Regions from separate parts of the Cytobacillus sp. MT66 genome, predicted to be linked through region 3. Evidence: riboswitches for the same ligand, from Rfam matches in the RefSeq annotation. Region 3 holds a riboswitch; each other region holds the start of a gene.
What was found. Region 3 has a riboswitch for thiamine pyrophosphate ahead of tenA (thiaminase II). Riboswitches for the same ligand answer to the same signal wherever they lie in the genome.
Positions count from the first base shown of each region.

Region 1: linked by a shared signal. The riboswitch ahead of thiC (phosphomethylpyrimidine synthase ThiC) and the one ahead of tenA (thiaminase II) in region 3 are both predicted to bind thiamine pyrophosphate.
Region 2: linked by a shared signal. The riboswitch ahead of thiC (phosphomethylpyrimidine synthase ThiC) and the one ahead of tenA (thiaminase II) in region 3 are both predicted to bind thiamine pyrophosphate.

Region 1 is NZ_JBXAFB010000034.1:326-7,838, reverse strand. It holds gene AC1Q59_RS24545 (sulfite exporter TauE/SafE family protein) at 1-419, opposite strand, end outside; gene AC1Q59_RS24540 (LysR substrate-binding domain-containing protein) at 530-1,420, shown strand; TPP riboswitch at 2,056-2,170, shown strand; gene thiC (phosphomethylpyrimidine synthase ThiC) at 2,317-4,101, shown strand; gene AC1Q59_RS24530 (OsmC family protein) at 4,690-5,142, shown strand; gene rarD (EamA family transporter RarD) at 5,707-6,639, opposite strand; partial or broken gene AC1Q59_RS24520 (sigma 54-interacting transcriptional regulator) at 6,842-6,931, shown strand; gene AC1Q59_RS24515 (sigma 54-interacting transcriptional regulator) at 6,951-7,037, opposite strand; gene AC1Q59_RS24510 (hypothetical protein) at 7,121-7,345, shown strand.
Region 2 is NZ_JBXAFB010000028.1:2,555-10,067, reverse strand. It holds gene AC1Q59_RS24135 (EAL domain-containing protein) at 1-1,206, opposite strand, end outside; partial or broken gene AC1Q59_RS24130 (NUDIX hydrolase) at 1,638-1,836, opposite strand; partial or broken gene AC1Q59_RS24125 (HU family DNA-binding protein) at 2,573-2,837, opposite strand; gene thiC (phosphomethylpyrimidine synthase ThiC) at 3,203-4,987, opposite strand; TPP riboswitch at 5,129-5,243, opposite strand; gene AC1Q59_RS24115 (FixH family protein) at 5,722-6,492, opposite strand; gene AC1Q59_RS24110 (SCO family protein) at 6,528-7,097, opposite strand; gene AC1Q59_RS24105 (DeoR family transcriptional regulator) at 7,196-7,513, opposite strand, start outside.
Region 3 is NZ_JBXAFB010000001.1:249,187-256,699, reverse strand. It holds gene thiD (bifunctional hydroxymethylpyrimidine kinase/phosphomethylpyrimidine kinase) at 1-48, opposite strand, end outside; gene thiW (energy coupling factor transporter S component ThiW) at 17-538, opposite strand; gene AC1Q59_RS01245 (ABC transporter substrate-binding protein) at 551-1,567, opposite strand; gene AC1Q59_RS01240 (ABC transporter permease) at 1,567-2,367, opposite strand; gene AC1Q59_RS01235 (ABC transporter ATP-binding protein) at 2,354-3,088, opposite strand; gene tenA (thiaminase II) at 3,110-3,796, opposite strand; TPP riboswitch at 3,951-4,040, opposite strand; gene AC1Q59_RS01225 (branched-chain amino acid aminotransferase) at 4,150-5,220, opposite strand; gene AC1Q59_RS01220 (response regulator transcription factor) at 5,509-6,108, opposite strand; gene AC1Q59_RS01215 (sensor histidine kinase) at 6,105-7,232, opposite strand; gene desA (Delta(5) desaturase DesA) at 7,367-7,513, opposite strand, start outside.

The DNA.
Region 1 (7,513 bases), on a different contig from region 3:
TCTATATGTGCCGTTAGTAATGAACCACCAACCCCTCCTATAAGTGCTACTAATATATTTCTCAATATCGATTTTACAGTAAGTTGCTTATGACGGATTAGATAAAATACACTTGAAAGTGCAGCTATACCGGAGGAGAACTTGTTAGTAGCAATACTAGTTTGAATTGGAATACCGGTTAACATCATGCCTGGAACCGTAATTAGCCCAGCTCCTCCAGCTAACGTTCCCATGAAAGAGGCACCTAACCCAATAAAAATTAAAACAAAAGGATGAAAGCTTCCTCCTTTTATTCCCCAAATCCCTGTTCCAATGCCAATTAATGACATAGATGAGAGAAAGAAAATCATATATATTTTGCTTTGACTTTTTTGTTTACTATGCTGTTGGAATTCTTCTTTAATGATAGATGTATTCATTAAGTAATCCCCTTTACCATTCCTTACAGAAAGAGTATAAAATAAATATTGATAAGTCTAATATATGTTTTAAATATTTTTATAAAAAAAATTTATGGGAGGCTAAATCATTGAACCTTCATTCTCTTCGGATTTTTACTACTGTGGCGTCCATAAAGAGCGTTACTGAGGCTGCAAGAGTTCTTTCCCTAAGTCAGCCAGCCGTAACCATTCAAATACGAAATCTAGAAAAAGAAACAGGATTGAAGTTAATCGAGGCAGAAGGAAGAGGGATCAAACTGACCAACTCGGGTCAATTTTTATTTAAACAAGCCGAACGTTTATTTGATATGGAAAAAGACATAGAAAATAAATTGAATCAATTAAGGAATGGAGAGCTAGAAAATTTACAAATAGCATCAACTTATTTACCAGCTAATTTTTTGTTACCCTCATGGCTGGCCAAGTTTAAAAATGAATCACCTTTGGTAAATGTAGATTTATTTAGTGGTAATTCAAATGAAGTACTCGAAAAATTACTTCGCTATAAAGCTGATATTGCTTTTGTAGTAAAAGAAAAGTGGAAACAAACAGAATTAAACCTCCATCACTTAATGGACGTAGAATTTTGGTTTATTGTCCCGAAAAACCATAAATACAATGGAAAAGAGGTATTACTATCTGATTTGGTCCAAGAACCATTTTTATTAAGAGAGGAAGGAAGTTCTACAAGGGAAGTTCTTTTTTCTTTGTGCAAGGTTCATGGAGTTACGGTTCCACGCATAGGGTTGCAATTTCATGGTTTAAATGAATCTGTCCGTGCTGTTATAGCTGGGTATGGAACAATGCTAGCACCTTCACTGGCAGTACAAGAACACTTGAAGCGTAAGGAATTGGGGAGAGTTAAGGTTAAAGGTATTGAAATAAAACGCCCTGTATATCTTTGTAGCCGTAATAAAGATAAAGAATTATCTCCCAATATCGAAGGGTTCCTGAATATAATAAAAAGTAATCCTTTTTAAAGAAAAGTAGGGGAAAAGGTGGGATTTCTGAGGATTGGACTTCTGTTTGTTAAGGTACCCATAGTATTTTAGTTTTTATAACGGGGAGCATCTGGAAAATGTGATTCCGCCCTTGATCCATTTTAGAGGTCAAATCCCTTTTAAAATGAGCAATTCCAATAAAAATGGTAAATAACATTCTTCAGTTTGCAGTGGTTGTATCTAACCATAATTCCTTTAAACTTTTTGAAATTAGTTCCGTGATTATTTTATCTAAGGTGAAGCGAAAATTTAGGTACAGAATAGATGTATCCTTAAAAAGGAGAATTACACTAGAACAGATAGAGATGTATTCAGATAGTGGATGGGATTATGTAACGGGCTATCAATTTTTTTAAGTATATTCATCACCTGTTGAGCCCGATGTCCCAGAGCTACATATAGACCCGGCCAGAAATCTTTTACACTAAAGGCACTGGGTAAGAAATTAGCCTTTAAAAGAAGCTTAAATGAACAGTAGATTATCAATTACTCATAGTAATCCTCCACCTTTGGGCGGTGGTTTCTCGTTTAATTAAATTCAGTGAATTTTTCTCATTTTATAAATTTTCCTTTTATTTTAACGCAGTTTCATGTATATTAAAATCAAATAGAATAGAAATAACTAGGGGAGTCCAATAAGTTGGGCTGAGAAAGAAACACGTTGAAGTTTCTTGACTCTTGGGACCTGATCTGGTTCATACCAGCGTGGGGAAGTTAGTCATTATAGTCACACTACTTCTGTATACATATAGCCGGGTCCAATTATTTATTGGACACCGGCTTTTTTATGTACTTCATAAGCTTTAATAAGCTCTCCACTTGTTGTGTTCTTTATCTTGTCCTTATATTCATAAAAGGAGAGATTTATTATGTCAATGTCAACATCCTCATTAAACGATCAAAGTATTTCCATCATGTCTAATTTTTCCGGAAGTGAAAAAGTATATGTAACAGGTTCTAGACCGGACATTAAAGTTCCAATGCGTGAAATCAAGTTAAGCCCGACAACAGGTACGTTTGGAGAAGAAGAAAATCCTCCAGTGCGTGTGTATGACACCAGCGGACCATATACAGACCCTGATTATTCTGTCGATATTACTAAGGGTCTTCCTGCCCTTCGCCGTTCATGGATTCAAGAACGCGGCGATGTTGAGGAATATGATGGCCGTGAAATGACACCAGCGGATAATGGTTATAAAGATGAAAAGGATCCTCGCGCCAACCGTCATGCGTTTCCTAGTTTAAAGCGAAAACCGTTACGGGCCAAAAAAGGAAAAAATGTGACACAACTTCATTATGCAAGAAAGGGAATTATCACTCCCGAAATGGAATTTATCGCAATTAGAGAAAATATGAAACCTGAATTCGTACGGGATGAAGTTGCAAAGGGGCGAGCGATTATTCCCTCAAATATCAACCATCCAGAATCAGAGCCCATGATCATAGGCCGTAACTTTCATGTGAAAATTAATGCAAATATTGGTAATTCTGCTGTTTCATCTTCTATCGAAGAAGAGGTTGAAAAAATGACCTGGGCGACACGCTGGGGTGCTGATAATATTATGGATTTATCGACAGGGAAAAATATCCATACAACACGGGAATGGATCATTCGGAACTCACCGGTTCCTGTCGGTACTGTCCCCATTTATCAGGCACTTGAGAAAGTAAATGGTGTTGCTGAAGATCTTACCTGGGAGGTTTACCGTGATACCCTAATTGAACAAGCAGAGCAAGGTGTTGATTACTTCACCATTCATGCTGGTGTTCTTTTGCGGTATGTCCCGTTAACAGCTAAACGTTTAACAGGTATTGTCTCTCGTGGTGGGTCTATCATGGCACAATGGTGTCTATACCACCACAAAGAAAGCTTTTTATACACTCACTTTGAAGAAATCTGTGAAATCATGAAATCCTATGATGTTGCATTCTCTTTAGGGGATGGCTTACGTCCTGGGTCTATTGCAGATGCGAACGATGAAGCACAGTTTGCAGAATTAGAGACACTTGGTGAGTTGACAAAAATTGCTTGGAAGCATGATGTACAGGTGATGATTGAAGGACCAGGGCACGTACCGATGCACCTAATTAAAGAAAACATGGATAAACAACTGGAAGTTTGTCAGGAAGCGCCATTTTACACACTTGGGCCTCTTACGACTGATATTGCTCCTGGTTATGATCACATTACATCTGCTATAGGAGCTGCAATGATTGGTTGGTATGGGACGGCAATGCTTTGTTATGTAACGCCAAAAGAACATTTAGGTTTGCCGAATAGAGATGATGTTCGTGTAGGGGTTGTCACTTATAAAATTGCTGCACATGCTGCTGATTTGGCAAAAGGACATCCAGGAGCACACAAAAGAGATGATGCTTTATCAAAAGCTCGTTTTGAATTCCGTTGGAGGGATCAGTTTAATTTATCTTTAGATCCTGAACGTGCAATCGAATATCACGATGAAACGCTACCTGCTGAAGGTGCTAAAACAGCACATTTCTGTTCTATGTGCGGACCTAAATTCTGCAGTATGAGAATCTCACAAGATATTCGTAACTTTGCAAAAGAAAAGAAAATTGAAACGAAGGAAGCTATTGAAATAGGTATGAAGGAAAAAGCTGAGCAGTTTAAGAAATCTGGTGGTAACATATATCAGTAACTTTATTAGGGGGTTATTAGGGTAAAGGTCGATAAAATAGAAGAGGAAATTAATCAACTCATCATAATTTTAAAGGAAATCAACATTATGAAAAAGGTATCAAGTGTAATTAAAAAAATGTTTTATATTATATTATTAGTAATTAAAAAGCTTCATAAGAAATAAAGCTAAGAGATCCCATAAGAAACCTTGCCTTAATTTTTTAGTTGAGGCAAGGTTGTTTAACGTTATATATAAAAGACATTCCAATAGAATTAATGCCGCTTCGATCAATAAAATTATTTTATTACATACGGAAAGTTAACTTATCCACATGTTAATGGAACAGGTAAGTATTATTATTACTCCAAATAACCGGTCAATTATTATTAAGTGGGGTAGCTATTTTTACAACATAGCTCTTTATATTACTTTCACCCTTAAAATTCGTTTGGGAAATTACTTATCAATGAATCTAAAACAAGCTTAACAAAGCAAATCAAATTGTTGAATATATAAAAATTTTATGATAATATAAATATATTAATTCGCATATAATTACTAGGAATTAAAAAATATTAAAACCTGATGAAAAAGGAGAGATTTATATTGGCTATATCTACATATAAAGCAAAAACTTTTTTAAAAGAGAACGTGTTAGTAGAAGCTGAGGCAAGAAGTCATAAGGTAATTATCGATGAACCGGAAAGCCTAGGGGGCTCAGATAAAGGAATGAGTCCGGTTGAACTCCTTCTTTCTGCCCTAGGGGCATGCCAGTCAATCGTAGCAAGAACCTATGCGAAAAAATTTGATATAGCTCTTCAAAACTTTTGGGTTGAGGTAGAGGGAGATATTGACATTGACGGATTTCTTGGTAAATCTGATGTGCGGCCAGGGTTTCAAACAATAAGATATACATTTCATATTGAAACAACAGCCCCTGAAGAAAAAATTGAAGAATATAAAGAATATATTGAAGCCCATTGCCCTGTAGGCGATACAATTGCAAATCTAGTTAATCTTGTTTCCACAAATGTAGTTGTTGAGAATCCTGTTAAATAATGTTGTATGATTATCCTTTGTAAAGGATCATTATATGAAGTGGCTGTCTATTTAGACAGCCACTCTTCGTTAAATACACTAATCTAGCATTACTTCCTGAATAACTTATTGCAATCTGTACCTTTACCACATTCCGATCAATTCGGAAGGCCCACTACACAACAGTCCAGCAGTTCGATGGCAGAAATCGCAAACGGTGCGAATGAACTTGCTAACTGGGGAGAATAATTAAATAGCCAAGTGAGATAATTTCAATTAAGATTTTATTATTTTAATATTAAAAGTAATAATGGGGATCCTGCCAATAAATGCATTATTGGCAGGATCCCTTTTATATTTTTAAAATCAATTTATTTAAGAGGCTGGTTGTAAATTTTAAACTATATGCTTAATATCTATATTTTTAAATATAATATTTTTCAATAAATATCTATTATTATATATTTCAAAACCAAAATATGAATATACCTAAAGGTACACAATATTAATTATTTAAAAGTCGGCATCTAAAAATACGCGAATAAAAACAACTGGCCTGATAAGACCTGACTTAAGCAGTTGGAATCATGCTCCTAGACTTTTGCTCTTTTTATATTTTCCTTCATAATGTGTAAAGTATTTCATTTTCGATAAGGTAAATAATGTGATCGCTACCCAAATAAACATAAATGAAATGAAGTGGGTTTTTGAAAAAGTCTCATGGTAAACAAATACTCCAAGAATTAACGTAATCGTCGGTGATAAAAATTGAATAAATCCCAGTGTTGATAAAGGAATTCTCTGAGCCCCTTTGGCAAAGTAGAGAAGCGGTATGGCTGTCACGGCCCCTGCACCAATAAGCAGAAAATCCGTATTAATAGATACGGCTAAAAAGGACTGTACCCCCTTATAAGAAAGTAAGACCATATACAGAAAGGCAATAGGTGTGACGGCCATAGTCTCAAGGGCTAAACCTATATCTGCATCTAACTTGATCTTTTTTTTTGCTAAGCCATACAAACCAAAACTAAGTGCTAGAATAATTGATACCCAAGGAAAAAGGCCGTATGAAATTGTTAGAATCAAAACACCTAATAAGGCAAGAGCAAACGAAACATATTGCGATACTGACAATTTTTCTCTAAAAACAATCATTCCAAGCAAAACACTTACAAGCGGGTTAATGTAGTACCCAAGGCTTGCCTCAACCATATGATCATTATTAACTGCCCATATATAAATATACCAGTTGCCGCTTATTAATAAGGAAGCCACTATTAAGGCTGCCATCAACTTTTTATGTGTTCGAAACCCTTGAATGGTCTCTTTAAATAATCCCCACTTTTTTGTGATTAATAGAATTGCAGCCATAAAGAAGAATGACCAAATAATTCGGTTCGCTAATATCTCTTCTGCGCTGACATGCTGAATAAACTTCCAGTAAATTGGCAGCAAACCCCATATAAAATAGGAAAAGCCCGCATATATAGCACCTTTTTTGACTTCACTTTGATTCATAAGCCTTTTTCCCTCAATTCTTTCTAGTCTCGAAATATATTATAGATGCAGGAACAAGCTTTAATCAATCCTTTTTGATATCGGAAAAATACCGAAAAGTGCAGGCTCAATTGCATGCACTTTAGGGTTTTGTCGCATTTTCCATTTCTTTTTGTCTTAGCTTTACCCTTGAAATGAACTAAATTGGGTCGTAAATAGAAAAATATCAACGCTAATTGATGAAAAAGACGGGCCATTCATCGCCATCAATTGCGCAGCTATACCTGAATCGCTGTTGGAAAATGAGCTTTTTGCACACATAAAAGGGGCTTTTACAGGTTCAAACGCAAATAAACCACCTGGAGATGAAGAGAAAAGTCACCTATCTCATTAAGAAATATCGTTCCCTCATTAGCCATCTCAAATCTTCCTAATCATTGGGTAGGTAATATACGTGAACTACAAAATGTTGTTCATCACTTTATGCAATTGGAGATGTGATTTGATCACGGTTAAAAGCTTGCCTTCCTATCTAAGTGACCTATATAAAAAGCAAGGTAAACAAGAATGCTCTTCAGCAAATATCGACTGTAACATCCTGCAGAAGAAAGAAACATACGGGAGAAAAGGAGCAAATACTAAAGCTATTGGATCAGCTTGGCAGAGATACGACAGGCAAAAAGAAAGTGGCAGAACAGTTGAACATAAGCCTTCCTACATTGTATAGAAGAATTAGCAAATGAAGATTAAATGATCTTCTTCAGGTATCAGGTATATATTTTGGCCAATTGGGATGGAAGAGTAACAGCAACCTTTGAAGGAGAATCTGCCTTTACAATCACACTGACTGGGTCGGATACTTTCCGATCCTTTTTTATTTGTTTGCATTTTGACT
Region 2 (7,513 bases), on a different contig from region 3:
TTGAAGAATGGATTCAATGGTATCAATAATATTTGTCTGATTAAATTGAATAGCTGATAAATTGACGGAAACAACTGTTGAAAAACCTTGTTGTTGCCAATTTTTATTTTGTTTACAGGCAGCATTTAAAACCCATTCTCCAATAGGTAAAATTAATCCTGTCTCTTCAGCAATAGGTATAAATGTTTCTGGCGATACCATTCCCCATTCTGGGTGGTCCCAACGAAGTAATGCCTCAACACCCACAATTTTCCCCGTATTTAAATTGATTTTAGGTTGATAGTGAAGTAATAACTGATTATTTTCTATCGCCTTGAGGAGCTCTAACTCTAATTTTATAGCATCTACTCTTCCTTCACTCTCATCAAAGGAGTAGAACTTATATTTATTTCTACCCTCTTTTTTTGCCTGAAACATTGCATTTTCTGAACGTTTTATTAATAATTCTTCACTTTGCCCATCCTTAGGAAACTGGCTAACCCCAACGCTAATTGAAATTCTTATATCAAACCCATTTACACAAAATGGACTTGAAAAAGATTCAAATATTCGTTCAATCACAGATGAAATTTCATTATCATCAAGGTTTTCCAACGTTATAAGAAATTCATCTCCATAGTAACGAGCTATGAAACCAAATTGATTTATTTTTTTCTCAATTTGTCTTGAGATTTGTTTTAATACCAAATCACCTACTCCATGACCATATGTATCATTTACATTTTTAAAATTATTAATATCTATAAATAAAACAGCAAATGAACCACCAATAGATTGTGATTGTAACTTGCGTTTTAAGTATTTATTAAAATAAAAACGGTTCGGTAATTCTGTGATAACATCGTAATTAGCTAGGAAATTAATGTTTTGAAACTCTTTCTTTTTTTCTGTAATATCTCTAAAAAGTACAGACAAGCCTTCCTTAGAAGGAAATGCCCTTATTTCATACCATCTATTATTAAAAAGTTCTTCAAACTCTACAGGAACTTGTTCGGACAAAGCCCTTTTATATCGTAATACAAATTTATGCAAGTCACTGTGTGACAATACATCATAAATATATTGCCCAATCGCATTTTCTTGTTTAATTTGTAAGAGTTTTTCTGTAACATTATTTATATATTCAAATTTTAATTCATTATTTAACGAATAAAATGCATCGGATACTCGCTCTAAAATATCCTTTGTATTGGATATAGTACTCAATGGTGATCTCCTTTCGTTAGGACCTAAAAAAGGAACTAAATTATTCACTAATATTATATAGGTATTCCTGTTTCGACGGCCAATTTAATATAATACATCGATGTTCTTAAAACACCTTGAACTTTCATCCATTATTAATCTTTTTTTTAGAGTGTACCTAGCGAAATGGTATTTTTCACTCTACAACTAAAAGCACCCGTTCCTAATATAAGGTTAGCCCGATTTTTCTGGTTAACCTTTTTATATTTGGTCATATGATTACGGTAGTCGAGGTAGAACGTCGCACCCCTGGGACTCGATCCCGTTAACTAAACTGTTCACCCCCTACTTGCATAAGCATGTTTCAGGCTGTTGGGACAAGGATCCCGTTTAACAAGCGAGCCTATGACATTACAAGAAGCCTTAGGAGATACTGAGTTTAGGAGGAGAGAGTATACGAATCCGTCATTTGATAAAGTAAATACTTGTGAATTAGGGCAGAGTAAACACCAATCAGCATTTTAATTTTTATTTCTAAATTGGTTAAGATGCTTCAGAAACTGTTTCTCCTATTTCTATATGTCCTAAAGGAATACCCCACAGCCCTACATCTGCTATTTTCTGTAACAAAACTTGATTCTCTTCTTTCATAATAATTACAGGAACACCAGCTTTAAATTCATCATTTCTCTACATACAATAAACCTCCCTCTATAAATATTGATTTATCAACGGTTTACCCGTTGGTAGGGTGTCAAAACACGTTTTCTAACAAAATTTTTATATTATGTGAAACTCTTCCAATGTATGGGTATACTACGCGGTCATTACTGGATAATGTGGAAATTAGTGATTGAAAATTACGCGATGCACAATGGATCACTTATTTTCTGGTTTTGTCTCCTTGGTTACAAATTAGGGGTCAATTCTGCAGATTTGACACCCCGTATCATACCAAGAGGGCTCTTTTTGTACAAGTCCCCGAAAAAGCTTCTAACAGGAATGCTCCATTAATTATTAAAAAAAGGCCGAAAGGAAAGATTCAACGCATAGCAAATACGCTGAACCTTTCCCTCGGACCTTTTATGTCAATAGGTGCCTTTTACATTTGTAAAAGTTGTAGACCTCCATCACAGACCTAAATAAATAGCGTAACCTATCTGCAATTTTCCAGTTCATTTCATATTTTACAACTAATAATTAAAAAGTTAATTGGGTTCTTATAACCTGCTATTGTTTATTGAATAACTTAGAGCATCGAATCGCTTCCTTTTCTAAAGAGCGTAATTCTTGCTGATGAATCACGCCCTTAGTGAACAAACTATTATTAATTAATTTTTGTATCCCTTTTACACATACCAGAGGTATTTACTGTTAAGATATATTATTATTTAACAGCTTCTTTTAATTCTTGCCCGGCTTAAAAACAGGAATTAAAAGAAGTAGCAATTCTATTTCTTCACCGGTTTCGACCATTTCTACCTGAACGTTCCCGTACCTCAAACGTCCGGAAATCCAATTAATGGATTTTTTTCTCTTTCAGCAAGTGTGTTTGAAACCGTATTAAACAAGGCATCAACTGCCTTTGAAGCATCCTTCTGTGTTAGTTCAGCTTATGCTGATACAACTTTCACTAATTCTGTTTTATTCATTCTTTTACACCTCTATATTCTAAATTTACTATGTAACAAGAAAAATATAGCCCAATAAAGTAACATTAATCAATATTAACAACCTTAAAGGCACATGAGAGGGTGTCATGACTTGTGAACATGGTAAATACTAAAGAATTTTGCCCGTTTGTTTAGTGCGTCCACCCTCATTTTTTTTTACAGTTTGCTTATATTAAAGGAAACCATTTGATACATGTTTCATAATATTGATTTCCTTTAAAATGATGGTCACAATTTTGTTGAATCTTTTTAGCGTTTCTCCAAAAAAGCAAGGTGAGTTTTTAATTGATTGATCTCCTCCTCAATTATTTGGAACTTCAACGTAAACCTCCTAACAGCAAGAGTTATTGATATAATTTACCACCAGATTCCTTAAACTCTTCAGCTTTTTCCTTCATTCCTTTTTCTATTGCTTCTTTTGTATCGAGTTTATTTTCTTTCGCGTAATTACGAATATCTTGAGATATCCTCATGCTACAAAATTTCGGTCCACACATTGAGCAGAAATGTGCTATTTTTGCACCTTCTCCAGGTAACGTCTCATCATGATATTCTAAAGCACGTTCAGGATCCAATGATAAATTAAACTGATCTCTCCATCGAAATTCGAAACGAGCTTTTGATAAGGCATCATCTCTTTTGTGTGCACCTGGATGCCCTTTCGCTAAATCAGCAGCATGTGCAGCTATTTTATAAGTTATAACACCTTCACGGACATCATCTCGGTTTGGTAAACCTAAATGTTCTTTTGGTGTAACATAACATAGCATAGCTGTACCATACCAACCAATCATGGCTGCACCTATCGCAGATGTAATATGATCATAACCAGGAGCTATGTCAGTTGTAAGTGGCCCTAGAGTATAGAAAGGCGCTTCCTTACAAACCTCAAGTTGTTTGTCCATGTTTTCTTTAATAAGGTGCATAGGTACGTGACCTGGACCTTCAACCATTACCTGTACATCATGCGCCCAAGCAATTTTTGTTAGTTCACCAAGAGTTTCTAATTCCGCAAATTGTGCTTCATCATTAGCGTCAGCAATTGAACCAGGACGTAGACCATCTCCTAAAGAGAATGCAACATCATAAGTTTTCATAATCTCACAGATTTCTTCAAAATGAGTATATAAAAAGTTTTCTTTGTGGTGGTGAAGACACCATTGAGCCATAATAGATCCACCCCTGGATACAATACCTGTTAAACGTTTTGCAGTTAACGGAACATATCGCAAAAGAACACCAGCATGAATGGTGAAGTAATCCACGCCTTGCTCGGCTTGCTCAATCAAAGTATCACGGTAAACCTCCCATGTAAGGTCTTCGGCAACACCGTTTACTTTTTCAAGTGCTTGATAGATAGGAACGGTTCCTACAGGAACAGCTGAATTGCGAATAATCCATTCCCTTGTTGTATGAATGTTTTTACCTGTTGATAGGTCCATAATATTATCAGCACCCCAACGAGTGGCCCATGTCATTTTTTCGACCTCTTCTTCTATGGAGGATGTAACAGCAGAATTTCCAATATTTGCGTTGATTTTAACATGGAAATTACGTCCTATGATCATAGGCTCTGCCTCTGGATGGTTGATATTAGAAGGGATAATTGCTCGACCTCTTGCAACTTCTTCGCGTACAAATTCAGGTTTCATATTTTCCCTTAATGCGATAAATTCCATCTCAGGAGTGATGATGCCCTTCCTTGCATAATGAAGCTGTGTAACATTTCCACCTTTTTTTGCACGTAACGGTTTACGCTTTAAACCCGGAAACACATTATGATTAGCTCGAGGGTCATTCTCATCCTTATATCCATTGTCTTCAGCCTTAACTTCTCTACCTTCATATTCCTCAACATCCCCTCGTTCATGAATCCATGTGCTTCGAAGAGGAGGAAGACCTTTTGTAATATCAACTGAATATTTAGTATCCGTATAAGGTCCGCTTGTATCATAGACCCGAACTGGTAGATTTTCTTCTTCACCAAAGGCGCCCGTTGTAGGACTTAGTTCAATTTCACGCATTGGTACCTTGATATCGGGTCTTGAGCCTTCAACATAAACTTTTTTACTACCTAAAAAACTAGACATGATGGAAATGTTTTTTTCGTTTAATGAAGTTCTTGACATAGAGTAAATCTCTCCCTTTTTTATAATTAAAGAGGACGAGATCTAGACAATAAAAGAGGAATTAAAGAAATGAATTAAATAAAAAAAGCCGAATCCAAAAAGGATGGACCGGCTTTGTATGTGGAAATTTATTTAATACATGATTATTTTTTCTAACTTCCCCACGCTAGTATGAGCTAGATCAGGTCCAAAGGGTCAAGAAACTTTAACGTGTTTCTCTCTCAGCCCAACTTATTGGACTCCCCTAGTTATTTCTATTCAATTTGGTTTTAGTATACACGAGTTTTAAGTAAAATAAAAGGACCAATAAAAAATATAAAAACCATTTGATTAAGAGACGGACAGCAATTGGTTCTATTGGTAATATGAATTAAACAATAAACATTTTAATTTTTTACAAGAGAGGGAAATAAGGTTTACTTAAGAAGAAAATGAAACGAAATTCCTTAGTTTAAAGGTTGAAAGTCTAAAAGAATCTCCTTTAACTATATGTATAACTTGAGGGGGTCCACATATATTAGGATGAAATTTAATTCCTTTTTCTACCGTACAAATTATAATGGTAGAACTCTTCTTCTGTTAAATTCTCTGTGTATCTACAGGGCGGTCAATAAAAGAAAGCTTGAATAAATAAAAAATAAGGATCGATCTTCAAGCTTATAGGATTACTTTGCGGTCTAGAGAAGAACCCTGTCACTAAGGCTTTTTGAAGGGTATAAAAATTGGCAAACCCATTATTTAATTATTTCAACCGTATGCTCCTCATGCTCATGTAGGCGATCATCATTTTGCACATGGATAGTTATTATGTAAATACCAGCTTCTCTAAATGAATAAGAACCAGTGTATTCGCCTGAATCAGCTTCTTCTGTTTCTACCCAATCATGCTTGTCTGCATTACTTTCATGATAGATCTCATAACGGACATTCGCATTTTCAAGCGGTTCATGATCAATCTGTAAGTTTACAGTCAAATTAGTTGGTTGATTCATCTTGATATCTTCCGGCTTCAGAAAATGCATACTAAATCCTTCGGCATGACTGCCGTGTTCATGACCTTCAGCTTGGTCTTGGTGCCCTTCCTCATGAGCAGCAGTAGCGCCTTCACCGATTGTAATTTGTTTTTTCGGCATGGTGTGCATATCTTTTGCTGTTGTGTGTGCATATATTTCATAAACCCCATCACGGTCAAATGCTACTTCAGCTGTATATGTTCCATCGTCATTATTATTCGCTTCTATCGTAGTACTTTCATCTTCCTTGCCCATTTCCCAGTATTCAAATTTCACTTCTTTGGCATCTTTCACTTTTTCTTCACCATAATTAACAATGGCCTTAAGTTTAACCTTTTCATTTACTTCTGCCTTTTCAGGAAGCACAAATTCAACTTCGATGATCTTTGGTTCTTCAGATGCCTGCTTTTGCTCATTTTTATCTGTGTTACCACATGCAGATAAAAGGCCTAAAACTAAAATTAGCAGCAGCATTCCAATTTTTCTTCTCATTTAAGTTCCTCCATCTATTCTTAGATTCGTCATTATTATAGAACTTTTTTAAGGTCATCTATGATAACATCAACTACCTCAGCCTCTATCCCACTGTAAGATTTAATAATTTTCCCTTCTGGGTTTACTAAAAAGAAGCTAATTCCATGTGTTACTTGGTCAGTTCCTGCAGGCGGCGCTGCCAAAAGGGATTGAAATGAGTCTATCGACAGGTCTCTAATGGTGTTAAAATCATAACCAGTTAAAAAGGTCCAATTGCTTAAATCAGCCTCATACCCTTCCGCATACTCTTTTAATACCTCCGGGGTATCACGGTCTGGGTCGACGGTGAACGAGATGAGCTGAGCATCTAATTTTTCCTCTTTCATCTTATCTTGAAGTTTGGACATGTTGAATGTCATTGGCAGGCAAACGGTTTCACAATTTGTAAAGATAAAATCGGCTATCCACCAATTCCCTTTCAAGTCTTCTGATGATAATGAGTTATTATCCTGTGTTGTAAATTCAAATTCCTTTACTTGCTTGGACATATTTGTTTCAATTTCACTGCCGCACCCAACTAACAAAAGGGTAAGAACAATGACCAAGGATTTTAAGTATTTCAATATAATATCCTCCTTCCTAATTGCTTAGATCTACGAGAAAGAATTTGTGTACGGGTTGTTACTTATAGATATTCCTTACTCTCTTTCGGCAATCTTCATTAACTATGTTTGCTGCAGCACCCCGTACGACTTTGCATTTTCTGATAAATCACTTCCATGGCATCCTGTAATCCATAGATTTTTCCTCCAAAACCTTTAACAAACTTTTCGGCATGTTCTCGATTTTCAAATGTCAATACTTGGGGCTGACAACATGCAACGTTAAGAGTGGTATCGATAACGTACCAAGTTAATGGAGCGCTAATCGTTGTATGCATAAAAAAATCATGGCATATTGCCTGTAGCACTTCTTCACCTAATTGGCGGTGTCTAAGCAGGCCACAATGAGCACAACAAGCTGTTTCAATCCTATCGTC
Region 3 (7,513 bases):
TGCGCCTCCTCCTGAATCAGAGCCCGCGATTGTGAGTGCTGTTTTCATAAAGCATCCCTCCAATTGCTTTATTTTTAATTAATATCTTTAACAGGCCATATCCCATTAATGCTCCAGTAAATGAGCTCAAGACAAAGGCAGGAACGAACCCAAATAACGCTGCCTCCTGGCCTAAAAGAAGAACTGAGATTGGATAAGTAGCCATTGCTCCCAAAATACCTGTACCAAATACTTCTCCAAAGGCAGCCACACTTATTTTCTTTGTTTTAGAAAATAAAACTGCCGCCAAAAAGGCGCCAATCATGCTTCCGGGATAGGCAAAAACACTGCCTGTACCCAGCATATTTCTCAATGTTGATGAGATAAAAGCCTGCATGACGGCATACCATGGCCCAAGCAGCACCGCCGATAATACATTGGCAAAGTGCTGAATGGGAAAAATTTTCGCAAAACCTACTGGGAAATAAATCAGACTGCTTGAAACCGTGGTAATGCCGGCAATAATTGCGGTTAATGTGAGCTTTTTCGTTTTCTGCATGCTTTACACTCCTTAATCTGCGGCATTTTCCCCTGTAATATTAGTAAAGGCTTTTTTGTGATCCACTTTTTCTTTTATGACATTAGCTTCTAACAGCCAATTCGCAACGTCTTCCCAGACCGCTTCCTCCTGGTAGCCGAAAGGGATATCTTCATCTTCCATTAATGGCAATAAGATGTTTAGGCTTTCAGTCTCCACCTCTTTATCTAAAGGAAAACTTTCATTTTCGTGATTGAGTAAGATCTGCAAACCAGCTTCCGGGTCTTTTTTTACAAGTTCCTGCCCCTTTGTAACAGCGCGCCAGAACTTTTCTAACGATTCCCTTTTCTTTTCCAGTGTTTTTTCACCAGTTACCATAACCAATTCATAATTGTCAGGAACACCATAGTCCATTAGGTTAAGCATATCAACGTCATAACCTTCTTTTTTCAGCAGAACAAGCTCATGATTGACATAAGCCCCAATTAGCGCATCGACATTGTCAGTTGCTAAGGAAGGCATTAAATCCCAGCCAACATCTGTCAGTTTAACCTTATCTATATCGCCGCCGTCGTTTTTCACCATAGAGGTAACAATTGCTTCACTAACGACAGTTGATGGATAGCCAACATTTTTTCCTTCTAAATCCTTGGGTGATTGGATTCCGCTATCTTTTTTGTACATAATTCCATCTAATGAATGTCTTACATAGGCTGCAACGGATACAACCGGAATACCTTCAGCTCTTGATAGGAGAAGCTGGTTCTGATAGCTGATGGCGAGATCGACCTTCCCGGTTGCTGCTAGTTTCAATGGATCATTGGTATCTGCAGGCATTTCAATTTTGACATTCAGCCCTTCGTCTTCAAAATAGCCCTTTTCTTTAGCAGCATATATAGGTGCATGAACAGCATTTGGGTACCAATCCAGCATAATGCTGACTTCCTCAAGCTCCTTGGCTTTTCCCTGCTTGCTGTTATCATTGTCTCCGGAACATCCCGCTAAAAAAGCGGCTGCCAGTATAAGTATTGCTAAAAATTTTCGTATCATCATTTGCTGTTGTTCCCTTCCGTGTTAATTTTTTCATCAGAGTCTTTCCAGTTTAGGATTCGTTTTTCTAGAAACGAAATCAATGAAAATAATAAAATACCCAATATAGTTAAAATGACAATGGAGGCAAACACACCTTCTGCGTCTAAATTACCCGACATCCTCCGGCTATAATAGCCGAGCCCTTCACTTGCACCTAGCCATTCTCCAATTGTTGCACCCACTAAGGCATAGACTATGGCAAGCTTTAGGCCGGAAAAAAAGGATGGAAGCGCCATTGGCACATGCAGCTTAAGAAATATTTTCCACCGGCTCGCACCTATTGAACGAAATAGCTCAATAAAATCTCTATCAGCCGATTTTAGCCCGTCGTAGGCACCGACGACAATTGGAAAAAAGGAAATTAGCACCGTGACTGCCACCTTGCTCCAAATCGTATAGCCAAACCAAAGGACAAAAATGGGCGACAGGGCAATAATGGGAATCATTTGTGAAATAAGTACAACAGGATAAAGCATTTTTTCCACCGTTTTCGAAAAAAACATCCCTGCTGCCAGAAAAACTCCTCCGAGTACTGCAATAACAAACCCAATTAGAAACTCAAGCATGGTTGCAGGTGTGTGTTCCAGCAATAAAGGCTGCCAGTTGTCAATGATGGCCATAACAACCATGGTTGGCGCTGGAATAATAAAGGATGGCACCTGCTCAGAACGGACAAGCCATTCGAACAGCAGCAGTATAACCAGCGTGAAAATTAAAAATAAACTATATGTTTGCAGCCAGGCTTTAAATTGTTTCATAGGCTATTTTTTTCTCCAGGTTTTGTCTTAAGGTGACCATTTCTTTTTTATGAAGCATATCCGGCACTCGCGGGCGCGGCAGGCTTACGTTCATTTCTTCTATCTTCTTTTTTGGATGCAATAGCAGGATTCTGTCGCTTAAAAAACAGGCTTCTTCCAGATCATGGGTGATAAATAATATAGTTTTATTCGATTCCTTCCATATTGAAAGGAGCCATTGCTGCATTTCCTTCTTAGTCAATGCGTCGAGGGCGCCGAATGGTTCATCAAGCAATAATAGATCTTTGCCTGTGAACAAGGCCCGCAGAAATGACGCCCTTTGTCGCATTCCGCCAGAAAGCTGCTTAGGCAGCGCATCCTTATAATCAAGTAATCCAACTTTGTCTAGCCAGCTTTCGGCTTCCTCTGCTGAAATATGTACATCTTTTCGGAGTTCAGACGGCAGCATGATATTTTCAAGAATGGTCCTCCAGGGCAAAAGCAGGTCTCGCTGGGGCATGTACCCTACATCCCCCAGGGAAACTGGTTTTCCATTGATAAGGATTTCACCGGTATCTTGTTTAAGAAGACCTGTGATTAGTTTTAAAATGGTACTTTTTCCTGACCCGCTTTTTCCTACAAGTGATACAAACTCACCATGCTCTAGTTTCATGTCCAGATTTGAAATGATGTTATCACCATTGTGTTGAAATGAGAAAGATACGTTTTTTAGTTCAAGCATTTTTCCACCAGCTTAATTAATTTAGATTGGCCAATCGTGATCATAGTAGTTCATGTCCCAGAATAGGTATTCATATTTTGAAGTCATCTGGAAATGTTCTTCTAATTTTGCTAGCTCACGCTCTGGCTTGCCGTCTGCAATCTCGTCCATTAGTTTGATCAGCCATTGTGCACCAGCACCGAAAGTTTCGGAATCATAGGTTTCTATCCATTTGGCGTAAGGATTATTGTCCAATTGGTCTCCATATTGCTTTCTTAATAGTTTTCCAATCTCCCAATAATCCCATGCACATGGAAGCAGGCACGCGACTACCTCAGCCAAACTGCCATGCTGAGCAGCATGCAGCATATAGCGTGTATAGGCTAAATTAACCGGAGTTGGCTTTGTTTCTTCCAATTCCTCTCTAGAAATCCCAAACTCTGCAGCAAATTGACGATGAAGCTCCATTTCGAAATTTAATGTTTCATGCAGGATCTGACCAAATTTCCCCATGGTATCCAGGTCGTGCGACTTCATGACACCGATAGCAAACAGCTTGGCATAGTCAATCAAATAGACATAGTCCTGTTTCATGTAGCGGATAAATTTTTCTTTGTCTAGAGTGCCTTTTCCTAATTCTTGGACAAATGGATGCTGGTGATTTTTCTCCCAGATTGGCTGCACGTTTTCAAATAGTCTTTCGGTAAACGTTTTAGTCGTTGTGTTCAACGAACTCCCTCCTTCTGTATAATAGGCTGTGTTTAACGTTGCCGTTGATTTTTAGCTCCAATCAACTTGGTTTTGTAAAACCTTAACTTTTTAACACAATAAAAAAACCGCTTTCCGTAAAGAAAGCGGTTAGTGAATGAAATAAAAGTTTGGTTTTACATCATTCTTGCTTTCCTACGCTAGTATTAACTAGATCAGGTTCAAAGGGTCACATCTCAGCCTTTCGGCGCCCCTAGCAAGACTCTAAATTAAATTGTTTGAAAATTCTCCGACGTACATACCTAGCATATCATGATTCATATGAATTGCAAGTGAATTTTTGGAAAAAGAAAAGAACTGCTAAAAGCAGTTCTTTAGACAAGTACGCGCCATCCGAATGGATCGTCTACTTTATTATTTTGGATGCCAGTTAATTCGTCGTATAGTTTTCTTGTTAATTCACCTGTTTCTCCGTTATTAACGACAAGCTTTTCTTCTTTATAGAAAAGTTCGCCGATTGGAGAAATAACAGCTGCTGTACCTGCACCAAAGGCTTCTTCTAATTTTCCTTCTTTGCTTGCCTGTACAAGCTCATCCATTGAAAGTTTTCTTTCTGTAACTGGTACATTCCAATGTTTAAGCAGGTTGATGATTGAGTCACGTGTAATCCCAGCTAAAATACTGCCATTTAGCTCAGGCGTTACCACTTCCCCATTAATTTTAAAGAAGACGTTCATGCTTCCTACTTCTTCAATATACTTATGCTCTTTACCATCAAGCCATAATACTTGAGAGTAACCAGCGTCTTCTGCCACTTCCTGTGCCTTTAAGCCTGAAGCATAGTTTCCGGCAGTTTTGGCAGCCCCTGTTCCGCCCTTAACTGCGCGGGTATATTCTGTTTCAACCGCAATTTTCACAGGGTTGATGCCTTCCTTATAATAAGCTCCAACAGGAGATAAGATAATAATAAATTGGTAAGTAAGTGATGGTGAAACACCTAAATGCGCTTCAGTTGAAATAACGAATGGGCGAATGTAAAGAGATGTTCCCTCAACATTTGGAACCCAGTTCCGGTCTACATTGATTAATTGCTTTAAGGCGCTTAGTGCTAGCTCCTCATCAATTTGCGGCATGCACAAACGTTCAAGGGAACGGTTTAAACGTTCAAAGTTTTTATTAGGTCTAAATAGAAAAATTTGCTCATCAGCTGTTTGATATGCTTTTAAACCTTCAAAAACTGTTTGCCCATAATGGAAAATGACGGCTGCAGGGTCTAATGTAATAGGCTGATAAGGGACAATGCGAGGATCATGCCAGCCTTTCCCTTCTGTGTAATCCATAAGAAACATATGATCTGTAAAGTTTCTTCCAAATTCAAGATTATGGAAATCAGGTTTTTCTTTTCTTTCAGTGCTTAATTGAACTTCGATTGGATAATCTTTCATCCTACTTCTCCCTGCCTTTTTTTTACTATTGGAAAGTTTAATTAAAAAAAATAAAGCGTTTAACGAATACTAGACAATGCACATAAAATTGGAATAACGCCTATTAGTATTTTCATATAACTTTTACGTGTATTGTAATTACAATTATCCGACAATTCATAGCGTTTTGTCGAGATGTTTTTTAAAATTGTTTAAAATTTTTTTTAAAGCATTAAAAAGGCAATTAGCAACAAGGCTAATTGCAAAAGTATTTCGATACCTTCAATAGTTTTCTTTACTATTGTCTAGTTATTTGAACCATCCTTTTTCTTTTGATTGAGCAATTGCTTCGATTCTATTTTTTACCCCAAGCTTATCCATGATTTGGGAGATGTAATTTCGGACTGTGCCTGTCTTAATTTGAAGTTCAGCCGCAATCTCCTTTGTGTTTTTCCCATCGGCGACAAGTTCGAGCACTGCTTTTTCCCGGGCTGTCAGCGGATTTTCTTCACTGTAGATATCATCCATTAGCTCTGGGGCATAGATCCGCTTTCCAGCCATTACCATCCGGATGGAATTAGCCAGTTCTTCACTTGGGCTATCCTTTAGTAAATATCCCCTAACTCCCGCCTTTAGTGCCCTTTGAAAATAGCCAGATCGGGCAAAAGTCGTTAAAATAATAACCTTGCAGTCCATATTATTTAGTTCTTCAGCAGCTTCAAGGCCGCTTTTCTCGGGCATTTCAATATCCATGATACAAATATCGGGCTTAAGCTTTTTCACAAGGGAAATGGCTTCTTCTCCATTGGATGCCTGCCCTGCAACCTCCATATCATCCTCTAGGCTTAGAAGCGACCCTAATGCTCCAAGCATCATCCGCTGGTCCTCCGCGATGACAATTCGAATCATATCCGTCCCTCCTTTCCTGTTTGTATCACGACATTTGGCACTTTCATTACAATCGTTGTTCCATGTTCATTCACAATATCAAGTGTACCATTTACAAAATCTAGGCGCTCGTTGATGCCGAGCAGACCGCTCCCATTTTGCAATTTTCCCTGATTAATTCCGATGCCATTGTCTTTAACAACAATACAAATTTCATTTTGTGTTTGTTCTACACGTATTTCACAGACTGTTGCCTGACTATGCTTGACAACATTGTTAACCGCTTCTTTTAAACACATGCTAAGGATGTTTTCTATAAATATAGAGACATTGGTCAGCTTCCATTCTTCGTTGAACACGAGCTCTATTTGTGCTGCCCCTAGAAGTTGTTTGATGCGGACCATTTCTTCCTTTAAACGGATACCTCTCATCTGAGACACCATTTTTCGCACTTCATTTAAGGCTGTTCTAGCTGTTTGCTGTACATCCTTCATTTCGGATTTGGCTTGTTCTGGATTTTTGTAGACAAGCTTTCTGGCCAAGTCACTTTTTAGTCCAATCAGTGATAGCTTTTGTCCTAATGTATCATGAAGATCACGGGCAATTCGCTGCCTTTCCTCCTGTTTTACAAGCTCTGCAATCCTTTGATTGGCATATGCAAGCTCCTCTTCAAGCTTTTCTTGTTTTTTCTTATTGTATAGATTAAAAGGCAGAAGGATGACACTTATCCAAATGATGATAATAAAAGGCAGCTGTTTCAGAAATAGTTCATCTTTTAGAATCAGATTGAAGTTGATTGAAAAGGTGGTTGACACTAAATGAATGATATACAAAGTTAAAAAAGCGACCCGATTTTTAATTTTTCCATTATAAAAGGCGATATAAAAAGCAAAATAGACAAATTGAAAATAAATGGTCATTGTTGTGGAAATGGCGATAAGAATTAAAGTCCACAAGTACACGGTCCATTTTTTTGAGATAAATGCCAGCCTATAGGTAATGAAAAAAAGAATGGTCAAGGCAAGACCAATAATGATATCGATAGTTGCTGAAGATTGAAAAATAAAATAAAATGGCAGAATGCTGAAAACGGTCCAAATATATGGAGATATTCCAGATCCTTTTTGAAAGTAATTTTTTAACATAAATGACCTCTTATTGATTGACCTTTATGGAAATTATAACCTTTTTCCAAAAGGGAAGAAACTAATAACAATTTGTTTATGCAGAAAAAATAGGCAAAGCCTTTAACATGTGCCAGGCGTTGCCTATTTTTCCCCTAAACCTGTGAAGCTAATTTTGGTTTAATTATTTTTACAGCCTCTTTGTATGTGACAAATTTTTTGTTATTTTCATCCCAGAGCCTGAATCTTAGTGATTCAATACTTGTTCTGAATGTGATCGTCGGAACGTTCTGCAGTTCTGG